Regions from separate parts of the Rothia sp. HMSC069C03 genome, predicted to be linked through region 1. Evidence: riboswitches for the same ligand, from Rfam matches in the RefSeq annotation. Region 1 holds a riboswitch; the other holds the start of a gene.
The links. Region 1 has a riboswitch for thiamine pyrophosphate ahead of HMPREF2779_RS03375 (bifunctional hydroxymethylpyrimidine kinase/phosphomethylpyrimidine kinase). Riboswitches for the same ligand answer to the same signal wherever they lie in the genome.
Positions count from the first base shown of each region.

Region 2: another riboswitch for thiamine pyrophosphate. It lies ahead of HMPREF2779_RS02300 (ECF transporter S component); the one in region 1 lies ahead of HMPREF2779_RS03375 (bifunctional hydroxymethylpyrimidine kinase/phosphomethylpyrimidine kinase).

Region 1 is NZ_KZ627135.1:316,896-322,230, forward strand. It holds gene HMPREF2779_RS03365 (ABC transporter transmembrane domain-containing protein) at 1-94, shown strand, start outside; gene HMPREF2779_RS03370 (ABC transporter ATP-binding protein) at 96-1,844, shown strand; TPP riboswitch at 2,055-2,240, shown strand; gene HMPREF2779_RS03375 (bifunctional hydroxymethylpyrimidine kinase/phosphomethylpyrimidine kinase) at 2,229-3,977, shown strand; gene HMPREF2779_RS03380 (YoaK family protein) at 4,435-5,145, opposite strand.
Region 2 is NZ_KZ627135.1:26,128-31,462, reverse strand. It holds gene HMPREF2779_RS02305 (ABC transporter ATP-binding protein) at 1-1,580, opposite strand, end outside; gene HMPREF2779_RS02300 (ECF transporter S component) at 1,644-2,276, opposite strand; TPP riboswitch at 2,335-2,435, opposite strand; gene HMPREF2779_RS02295 (DUF4235 domain-containing protein) at 2,703-2,936, shown strand; gene HMPREF2779_RS02290 (MFS transporter) at 3,097-4,521, shown strand; gene HMPREF2779_RS02285 (septin family protein) at 4,746-5,335, opposite strand, start outside.

The DNA.
Region 1 (5,335 bases):
GACGACCCGCCGCATGGAACGCGACGGCTACCCGGAAACCGCTCAGTCTGAAACTGTTCAGACCGAAACCACTCAGAATCAGGAGGTGAACTAGCATGGCAAAGCAGCTCCCCATCGAAAGCCCCGCCTACGTAGCACGCCGCATGTGGAACTACCTCGCGGCGCACAAGGGGCGAGCCCTCTACACCTTCGTCATCTACATGGTCAGCACCCTCATGGGTGCGGTGGTGCCCCTGCAGATTGGTGCCACCGTGGACGACGTGGTGGCGGGCAAGTTCTCCAGCTACCCGTGGCAGCCGATTCTGATTATCCTGGCGGCGTTCATCGTGCAGGCGATAACCCTCATGGTCTCCTCGTACAGTGCGGCGCGACTGGGTGCGCTCGTCACCCGTGACGCCAACCAGGACACCCTCGACGGCACCCTCGACCTGGACGCACGCACCGTGGAAGAAGCCGGTAGCGGTGACCTGCTCACCCGCGTGACCGACGACCTGTCCTCGGCAGCCAAGTCCGTCAGCGAGGACCTGCTCGGCGCAATCTACGTGGTGCTGTACTTCATTATCTCCACCATTTCGCTAGCGGTTGTGAGCCCGGCAATGGGCCTGATCATGCTACCCATGATTGCCGGTCTTGCCCTCATCATGTCGAAGATGCTGCCGCTCATGGCGGCACGCAACCAGACCGCCCAGGAGCGCGTGAGTGACCTCAACAGTGTGCTGACCGAGAACATTCGCGGCACCTCCACGATCCGTGAGCTGGGCGTTCACACCGCCCGCGAAGACGCCTTCGCCGGTGAGAACAAGCGCCAGTTCGCCGCGCAGCTGGGCATGGTGCGCATCCGCCAGCTGTACTTCACCGTGGACGCTATCAACGCCTGGATCCCCACGATTCTGTGTATGCTCTGGGGTGCCGCCTGCGTGGCTCTCGGCTGGGCAAGCTGGGGCGCCGTGGCGACCGCCTCGGTCATGGTTTTCAGCCTGCGAGTCCTCGCCGACATGCTGAACCACCACGTCAGCAGCCTGCGCATCATGCTGGTGAACATGGGTCGTGTGTTCGGTGTGGTCTCCCTGGCGAAGAAGCAGCGTGAGGCGCGTGCACAGCACCGTGCCGAAGCGTTCGCCGCCGTATCTGATGAAGCCGTGAAGAACCCGGAGTACGCCATTGACTGCACCGACGTCTCCTACGGCTACTCGCCGGACGCCCTCGTTCTGGAAGGTATCAACCTGAAGATTCGCCGCGGTGAGGCACTTGCCCTGGTGGGTCGTTCCGGTTCGGGTAAGACCACCCTGGCTCGTCTGATTGGTGGTTCGCTGACCGCCCTGGAAGGCACCATCACCGTGATGGGCCGCCCGGTCGGTCACGGCGACTTCCCGACCGATGCCGCCGCCGATGGCCGCCCGCGCCTGCTGGTCTGCACCCAGGAAGCGCACGTCTTCTTCGGTACTCTCGCCGATAACTTTACGGTGGTCGTGCCGGATGCAACCGTCGAGCAGATGGGCGAGGCACTGGACGCTATCGGTGCCCGCTGGTGGCGCGACCTGCCGCAGGGCATGGATACTGTCGTGAGCGGCGCGGATTCGCCGCTGACCCGCGACCAGATTCAGCAGCTGGCGCTGGCACGTATTGTGCTTGCTGACCCGCACGCCGTGATTCTGGACGAGTCCACCACCCAGCTGGAGCTCGCGGACGCAACCGAGTCCCTGAGCGCCGTGCTGGCGAACCGTGCGGTGCTGATCATTTCGCACGATGCGCGTATCGCCTCGCTGGCTGACCGCGCGGTCCTGCTGCACGAGGGTAGGATCATTGCGGAGGGTTCACCGGCAGAGATTTTCGCCCTGACCTAAACCCGGCTGATAGTGCCCGGCTGATAGTGCCCGGTACCGTGTGAAGCGGTGCCGGGCACTACGTGTTTAACGGGTGGTTTCCGTACAAGGGTGCACTGAAATCGGCGGCGGGAGCACTCGCAAGAGTGCAAGACTCAAACGAAAATTTCGGAGAGATTCACTTGTTACCCGCAGAACTTTTAGCTACGGAGAATCATTGTGATAACCTGGCAGAGCGATATGGGGTGCCTTGAGACGCCCGCGACCCGCTGACCCGCCCAAAGACGGGCAACCAAAACAGCGGGCGCACGGAACAGCGGGCGCGCGAAACAGCGTACAAACACTCAAGGCTGAGAAAAACACCCATTGAACCTGCTCTAGTTCGAACTAGCGAAGGGATTATCGATGAAGGCAGAGCAGCCTAGCGCGCCCACGTGCGCATCCACCACCCCCTCTAACCCTGTACCCGGCGCGAGCGCTCCCGGAAACCCCCGGGTATCTCAGATAGCTCGGGTGCCGAGGGTCCTCTCGATTGCGGGAACCGACCCCTCCGGTGGTGCGGGTATTCAGGCGGACCTCAAGTCCATTACCGCATCCGGCGGTTACGGCATGTGCGTGACCACCTCGCTGGTCGCCCAAAACACGTGCGGGGTTCGTGAAGTATTCACCCCGCCCCTGGAGTTTTTGACCGCGCAGCTTGCCGCCGTTTTTGATGACGTCACGGTGGACGCCGTGAAAATCGGCATGCTCGGCGACGCGGACACGATTCGTACCGTCCGCACCTGGCTGAGTGAGCACCCCGTGCCCGTGGTTGTGCTCGACCCGGTCATGATTGCTTCCAGTGGTGACCGTCTGCTGCAGGCGGAAGCGGAGCAGGCGCTGCGTGACCTGGTGCCGCTCGTGGACGTGATTACCCCGAACATTCCGGAGCTTGCCGTGCTCTGCCAGAAGGAGCCCGCCCAGACCTTTGATGAGGCGCACGAGCAGGCGGCGAACCTCGCGGCGGCAACCGGAACCACCATCATTGTGAAGGGCGGCCACCTGTGCGGCAAGGACGCCGGTAACACCGCGGTTTTCCCGGACGGCACCTGCGCGCACGTGCGCACCCCGCGTCTGGACAGCCGCAATACGCACGGCACCGGATGCTCCCTATCCTCCTCGCTGGCAACCCGCCTGGGCGTGGAGCTGTTGCAGCACGCGGAGGCCGCAGAACCTGCCGCAGACCAGAAGAACACTCTGACCAGCGAAGACACCCACCGTGCCCTGCAGTGGAGCACCCGCTGGCTCCACGAATCCATTGCCGCAGGTGCCGGTCTGCAGGTCGGCTCCGGTGAGGGTCACGGCCCGGTGGATCACGCCGCCCGTGCCCGCCGTCTGGAGGCTGCAGCCTCCGCCTACCCGTGGCATCACCTGCTCGCCACTACCGACTCTGAGGGCAACGCTCTTGATGGCACCAGCCCGGAGCGACTGCTGCCGGTCAGCCCCGTATCCGCCGGTGAAGCCGTCGTAAAGCCCGCCGGCCCCTGGACCGCCGCGCTCTGGGCTGCGGGAGGCGAAACCTGGCGCCAGATTCTGGACTTGCCCTTCGTGCGTGCCCTCGGCGACGGCACCCTCGACGAGGACCTGTTCTCCTTCTACCTGGACCAGGACGCCCTCTACCTGCGCGACTATTCGCGTGCGCTCGCGACCCTTTCGGCGCGTGCCGACACCGCTGAGGCGCAGGTGCACTGGGCGGCTGGCGCGCATGAGGCGATTGCCGCCGAATCGCAGCTGCACGAGGGCTGGTTGGCGAACCGCGCACGCCTGGGTGGGCCTTCGCCCATCACCATGGGGTACACGAATTTCCTGCGTGCCTCCGCAGCTGGTGAGGATTATGTGGTCGGCGCTGCCGCGATTCTGCCCTGCTACTGGCTGTACGAAGAGGTGGGCGCTGTGCTCTCCTCGCAGAACCACGCGGACCACCCGTACGCGGAGTGGTTGAGCCTGTACGGTGGCGAAGAGTTCGCCGCGGAGGTGGAGCGTAGTCTCGCGGAGGTGGAGCGTGCGTTTGAGGCGGCTTCACCGGCTCAGCGTGTCCGCGCGGCGCGGGCGTACCTGTCGGCGTGCGTGTATGAGCGTGAGTTCTTCGACCAGGCTCACCGGGCACTGCGGTAGTTCGTCGGGCGCTGCGCTAGAGGCTCGCGCGGGGTTTGGGACGCCGGTGCTTTAGGTGCCGATTTTGGGGCTGAATACCGCCCCGGCATGGCGTGAGATGGGTGATTGATGCTTCACTCAACCTGCCGCCGGTTCGGGTGCCTTGCCGGTTATGCTTAAGGCGTCGGTGAAAACCGTTAGCGGCAGGATTCCGGCCCTCACCCAACTGGCTGATGTACCTGCCGCGCCCGCACCTCTACGGCGTGTAACCGACCAGTTTGGCCCGTCGCAACCACCTCATCCAACCCCCGCGGCGGGCCAAACGCCTTCCTTCCCAGTTTTCGGGGCTTCGTTTGAAAGCGTGTGGCGTGTAAATCCCGCATAGAAATATCCCGTGCAGATACTCTCATCTGCACGGGATATTTTGCTGTTCTGTTTTCTGCTCTGCCCTCGTCTATAGCCGCAGATTGGGTGAATCTTATGCGCCCTGGTTCTCACGAACCTCTTTCTTTTCCGCCTGGTAGCCGAAGCAGAACGCAGCGCCCGCGATCAGCGCCGCCAACCAGATGGAAAATACGCCAAACCATCGGGTGACAAGCGCCATGAGAATCACGCCAGCTATGAAAGAGGCGACTACGAGAGAGTAATCAATGGCTTTGAGCAGAGCCGTACGGCGCTGTGCCTTCGCCTCATTTTTTGTGTCTCCGTCGGGGGTTTTCCGCGTGAGGTACAGCGAACCGGCGGTGTACCAGGCACTGAGCATTTTGCGCCAGTTGCCGCTGGTCATGAAGAGCGAAAAGGGGTTTTCGCCAATGCGTGTATCCGCGAGGGCGTGAATCATCAGACCGACGGTGAACGCCAGCGCGCCCACCTGAAAGCTATTGCTCAGAGTTCTATCCATGAAGGGTACCGCGAAGCAGACCAGAAGGAACGGCAGGAGTGTGCCGATGCGCCAGTGTCTCATCCGGGCACGTTGACCGAGTAGATCATGAATGAAATGCCCTGCCAGATACCCGAAGCTGAAAAGAATAACGGAGAGCCAGCGCAGGTGCACCACATGCGGTGCGTCACGGTGCAGATCGGCGATGAGCAGAATAAAGTTACCGGTCTGCGTGGCAACGAGCGCTTCATAGTGGATGTGCGAGAAGACGTCCACTGCGCCGCCCAGGGAGGCGAGGAGCAGAGCCATGACGCGCCCGTAGCGTCGAGGTGCTGGGATGCGGTGTAGCATCTCGCGGAGGTGGTGTAGCATGCGCCTTCTCTCACGGTGGGTGGGTCTGTGCGTAGCAGTAATGCCGCTGGTTCCATGCTACGGCATAAGTCAGCAGGGTACCGGAGAGGATAAGCACCCCGCCGGGTAACCCCTGTTAAAGCGAAGG
Region 2 (5,335 bases), 290 kb from region 1:
GCGGTGGCTTCGAGGGTGATGTGGTTGCCGCCGAGTGCGGCGGTGTAGTCTTCGTCGTGGGTGATGGAGATGATGGCGGTGCCGCCTGCGAGTAGTTCGCGGATGAGGTCGACGAGTTCTGCCCAGGTTCGTGCGTCTTGGCCGAAGGTGGGTTCGTCGAGGATGAGGATTTTGGGTGCGGTGGCGAGTGCAGAGGCGACCGAGAGTCTGCGTTTTTCACCGCCGGAGAGGGTAAAGGGGTTCGCGTCGAGTAGGTGGGTGAGGCGTAGGTGGGTTGCGAGTTCGTTGGTGCGGGCTGCGAGGTTGTCTTCGTTGAGGGGAGCGCGGTTGAGTGCGGCGAGTCGGCGGGGGCCGAGTTCGAGTTCTTCGCGTACGGTTCCGCGGATGAATTGGTATTCGGGTTCTTGGAAGACGTAGCCGATGCGGCTGAGCATTTGGGCGGGGGTCCAGGTGGGGATGTCCCAGTGGGCGTGGTTGCCGCCGTGGTTACCGTCGTAATTACGGAGCGCGTCGGTGGCGGTGAGGGTGCCGTTGGGTGCGGTGAGGAGCCCTGCGAGGGTGAGGGCTAGAGTTGATTTGCCGGCGCCGTTGGGGCCGAGTACGCTGAGGTGTTCACCCGCGTGCAGGGTGAGGTTGATGCCGCTGCGCAGGACAGGCAAATCGGTGGGTGCGGGTGCGGGGGTGTCGCCGAGGCGTTTGATGGTGTGTCGGCGTGCGCGTCGTTGTTTGGGGGTGGGTTGTGCGCGGGTGATGCTGAGGTTTTCGGCGCGCAGTAGCGCTTCGCCGTGCTCGCTATTGCAGTCGTTCTGCGGCGCACGCGGCACGTAGTTGGGTACCCACACGCCCGCGTCGATGAGTTCTTGGCGGGCTTCGGTGAGTACGGTGTCGGGTGCGCCGTCGTGGGTGATGGTGCCGCCTTCGCCGAGCACGATAATGCGGTCCATGTGCGGCGCCCAGATGCTCACGCGGTGTTCTACGACGAGCAGGGTCGCGCCGGTGGCTTGCGCGGCGGTAAGGATGCTGTCGCGTACTTCCCGCACGCCGGAGGGGTCAAGGTTGGCGGTGGGTTCGTCGAGGATCATGGCGCCGGGGTGCATCGAGAGGATGCCCGCCAGGCCGAGGCGCTGCTTCTGACCGCCGGACAGCGCGCTGCTGGGGTGGTCGAGGGGCAGGGGGTTGAGCCCTACGGCGGTGAGGGCTTCGGTGACGCGGCCCCAGATTTCTTCGCGGGGTACGCGCAGGTTTTCGGGGCCGAACGCTACGTCGTTGCCGACGGTTGCCATGACGATGGAGGATTCGGGGTCCTGCTGCATCATGCCTGCGGTGCCGCGTGCTTCGGCGGGTGCTTGCCCGTTGATGGTGATGGTGCCGCCGGCGGATTCGCCGTCGTCATCGTGGAGCACACCGGCGATGGCGTGCAGGAGCGTCGATTTGCCGGCGCCGGAGGTGCCCAGTAGCAGAACTTTTTCACCGGGGTTGATGGTGAGGTTGAGTCCGCTGATGACGGGTTCTGGGCGTCCGGGGTGGTGCCAGCTGAAGTTGTTGAGCTCGATGCGCGCCCCGCGTGGTGTTGCTTCCATGATGGTTCCTTAGCCTTTTGTGTGGCTGCTGTAGTGTGCCGAGTGGTGACTAGTTGCTGGTGGTTAGCGGCGGGTCTTGCCGGATGCCAGCGAGGAGAGCACACCGGTCTTGGCGAGGTTCTGCACGAGAATCCACGCGAGGAAGCCTGCGATGACTGCGCCGGAGATGACGGCGCACGCTACGTAGATGATTGCCTTGACCGGTTCCATATCGGGGTAGTAGATGAAGATTTCGTTAACGCCCATGAACAGGCCGCTGAGCGCACCGGCGAAGATGGCGACGGTTGCGTTCCAGCGGCGGTAGCGGAAGATTGCGAAGGCGATTTCAGCGCCGATGCCCTGGAAGAAACCTGCAATCAGGATTTCGCCGCTCCACGCACCGCCGGTGAAGAGTACGGAGATGAATGCTGCGACGATTTCGCCGAAGAGTGCGGCACCGGGCTTGCGGATGAGCAGGCCGCCGAGGGTACCGCCGAGCAGCCATGCGCCGGCGACGATGGGGCGGAATTCGGGTGCTGCTACGAGTGCGGTCTTGGCGGCGGGGCCGACTGCGATGTCCCAGATCCAGAAGATGACGGCGCAGGCTACTGCGATGACTGCGGCGATGACGATTTCGTTGACTCGCCAGCGCAGGTTCGGCTTCTTCGTTTCTGCCTGGGTAGATGCCTGGGAGGCGGGGGTTGCGTTCTGTGACATTGGTGGTCCTTCCTTCGTTGGAAGGGGAATGTCCTCGCCCTCTGATTGGACGAGGGCATTGAGAAGAAATTCGACTCCCTACGCCGGTACTAACCGGATCAGGTTCGAGGGTCTGCTTAGCACTCTCAGCGCCTCGGTGGCGCTCCCCTGTCGTTTGGGGTTCCTTGTCCGTACCGTTGTGGTGCGGGTGGAAGCCCAGGTTCGATTGTAGGCGTGTCTGGCTGTTCGCGCCAATTTGCCGCTTTTTGTTCCCTTCTTCTGCCCACATTACAGAATTGCACGGTGTACAATTTTGGGACGGAGAGGCTCCAAGGCGGCACGAACGTCTTAAACCCTATACGCTAGGGAGTGGCGCTCTTTTCTCACCCCAACCCCGAAGGGGTTCACGGGCAGGACGCCGCATCGTATACAGCTAAGGAGATACATATGAACCCCGTCGCTAAGCTTGCTATTGCGGGTATCAACATGGGCGCTGTAGCCCTGGTTGGTAAGGGCCTGGGCGCAGCCTGGACCAAGGCTACCGGTAACCAGCCTCCCGCCATTTCCCACGAGTCTGAAGATACCCTGCGTCAGGTCATCCTCTGGACCGTTCTGACCTCCGTCGTGGGTGCTGTGGTGAGCTTCGGTGTTGCTCGCCTGCAGCGTCGTTTCTTCAACTAAGACTTTGCGCTTTCCGCGTGAAAGTTCATGAACTAGGCGGTACGTATCTTCGCTCGGTACGTACCGCCTGGTGTTCCTTCTTCAGCACGCCCGCTCTACTTCAGCCGGTTTCATGCCGCCGCTACGCTGAAGCGCCACCTCGGCACCTGAAAGCACAACTATGACTATTTCTTCTCCCCGCCGTAAGGCGAAGGCTCAGCGTAGGGTCGTTGACCACGCGAACAGCCGCCGTTCGGTCGCGTCCTGGGTCATGTGGGATGTTGGTTCGTCGAGCTTCGACTCGATTATGACGACCTTCATCTTCACCGTGTACCTGACCAGTAGCTACTTCGGCTCCCCCGAAGAGACCTCTTCGGCGCTGTCTTTGGGTCTGACCATCGCCGGTTTCCTCATTGCGATTCTGGCGCCGGTCACCGGTCAGCGTAACGATAAGTCCGGCCGCGGTATCTTCTGGCTCGGCGTGAACACCATACTGCTGGTCGGTTCGATGGCGGCGTGCTTCTTCGTGGGCCCCACCCCGCAGTACTTGTGGCTGGGTGTCGCCCTGATTTCTGCGGCGAGCGTGTTCAGCGAGTTCGCGTACGTGAACTACAACGCCGTGCTGCCGCGTATCTCCCACCCGGAGAATATCGGTAAGATTTCGGGCGCCGGATGGGCTGCCGGGTACATTGGCGGCATCCTGGCGCTGGCTGTGGTGCTGTGGGGTTTTGTGCTTACCCCCGAAGTGCTCGGCCTGACCACCGATAACGCCCTGAATATCCGTGCGGTCGCACTGTTCGCCGCCGCCTGGTGCCTCTTCTTCTGCGTGCCGCTACTGGTGCGTATGCGCACCCGCGAGCGCTTCCTACCGGAGGTGCTGCCCACCCGCGAGCTGCGTTTCCTGGAGCTCGGTATGGAGCGCCTCTCCCCGGCTCGTCAGGGCGGTCTGCTCGCCTCCTACAAGGCGCTGTGGCGCACCATTAAGCGGCTGAAGATGACGTCCCCGCAGACCCTGTGGTTCCTGATTGCTTCGGCGTTGTTCCGTGATGGCCTGTCCGGTATTTTTACGTTCGGCGGTATTCTCGCGGCGGGTACGTTCGGTTTCAGCACTTCCGAGGTGATTCTGTTCGGTATTGCCGGTAGCGCTGTCGCGGCGGCTGGCGCGATCCTGGGCGGCTACCTGGATGACTACCTGGGCCCGAAGGCGATTATTGTTATCTCACTGGTCGCCATTATCTTGGCAGCTACCCCGCTGATGTTTTTCCCTGAACCGGGCGTGTTCTGGGTATGCGCCCTGCTGCTGTGCCTGTTCGTGGGCCCGGCACAGTCGGCGTCCCGCACCTTCCTGGCTCGCCTGGCTGATCCCGGTACTGAGGGTGAGCTGTTCGGCCTGTACTCGACCACCGGTCGTGCGACCAGCTTCCTGGCGCCGATGCTGTTCGGTCTGTGCGTGAGCATCATGGGCGCGCAGATTTGGGGTGTGCTCGGTATTCTGATCGTTGTGGTGGCGGGTCTGCTCCTGCTGTTGCCGGTGAAGGCGCCCGGTCCGCTGCGTATGCGTGCGGCTCGCCGCGAGCAGAAGCGCCGTGACAAGGCTGCCCGTTAAGGTCGCATAGTAAGGTCACGCAGTAAGGCCGTGCAGGGCTAAACACCCCGCACCCCACAAACGCATCCCCGCAGACGCAAAGGGAGGGGCGGGTAGAAGATCATTCTTCTACCCGCCCCTCCCTTGTGCTTAAGCAGTGCCTATCGAGCAGCGCCTACCAAACAGAGCTCAGTAAGCCGCGCCAGAGAGCCGTGTCAGTAAGCCACGTCAGAGAGACCTGGTGGCTAGTCCTCCACCACGTCGTCCTCATCCTCAGAGGAATCCAGCGCAATCTGCTGCTCCTCCTCATCCAGAACCTCATCGCTAGTTATCTGAGCCCAGGTCGCATCATCAATCGCACGAACCCACAGCATCGAACCAGCCGCCAGAGCGCTCAAGTTCTCGTCATACGCCTCCGCAGGCAGACCCTCAAAGATCTCAGCCAAACGCGCAAACAGGTCATCATACGAAATGTCGCCCTCAGCCTGCAGCCAGCACTCAGCCGCAAAATCAGACAGCTCATTCAGCTCAGTGTCGCACAGCAGCAAGAACGGGCCGTCCTCGCCCACACGCACACCCGAAGTACCCGGCATACGAGACACCGCAATCGTACCGTTCAAGAACACACCCGGCAGGTGATCCTTAACCGTGTACTTCTCTAGCTTCTCAACCTCATCAGCATTCGGTAGCTCACCACCATTCAGCAGATCCTGAACCAGCGGCAAAGTATCCTCAACCTCCGAGTACACCAGGCGCCACACGCCACCGCAACGCTCCACCAGCTTAGCCAGCGACACAACACCCTCAGGGTGACGCGCCAGACCCGAGCTCTGCT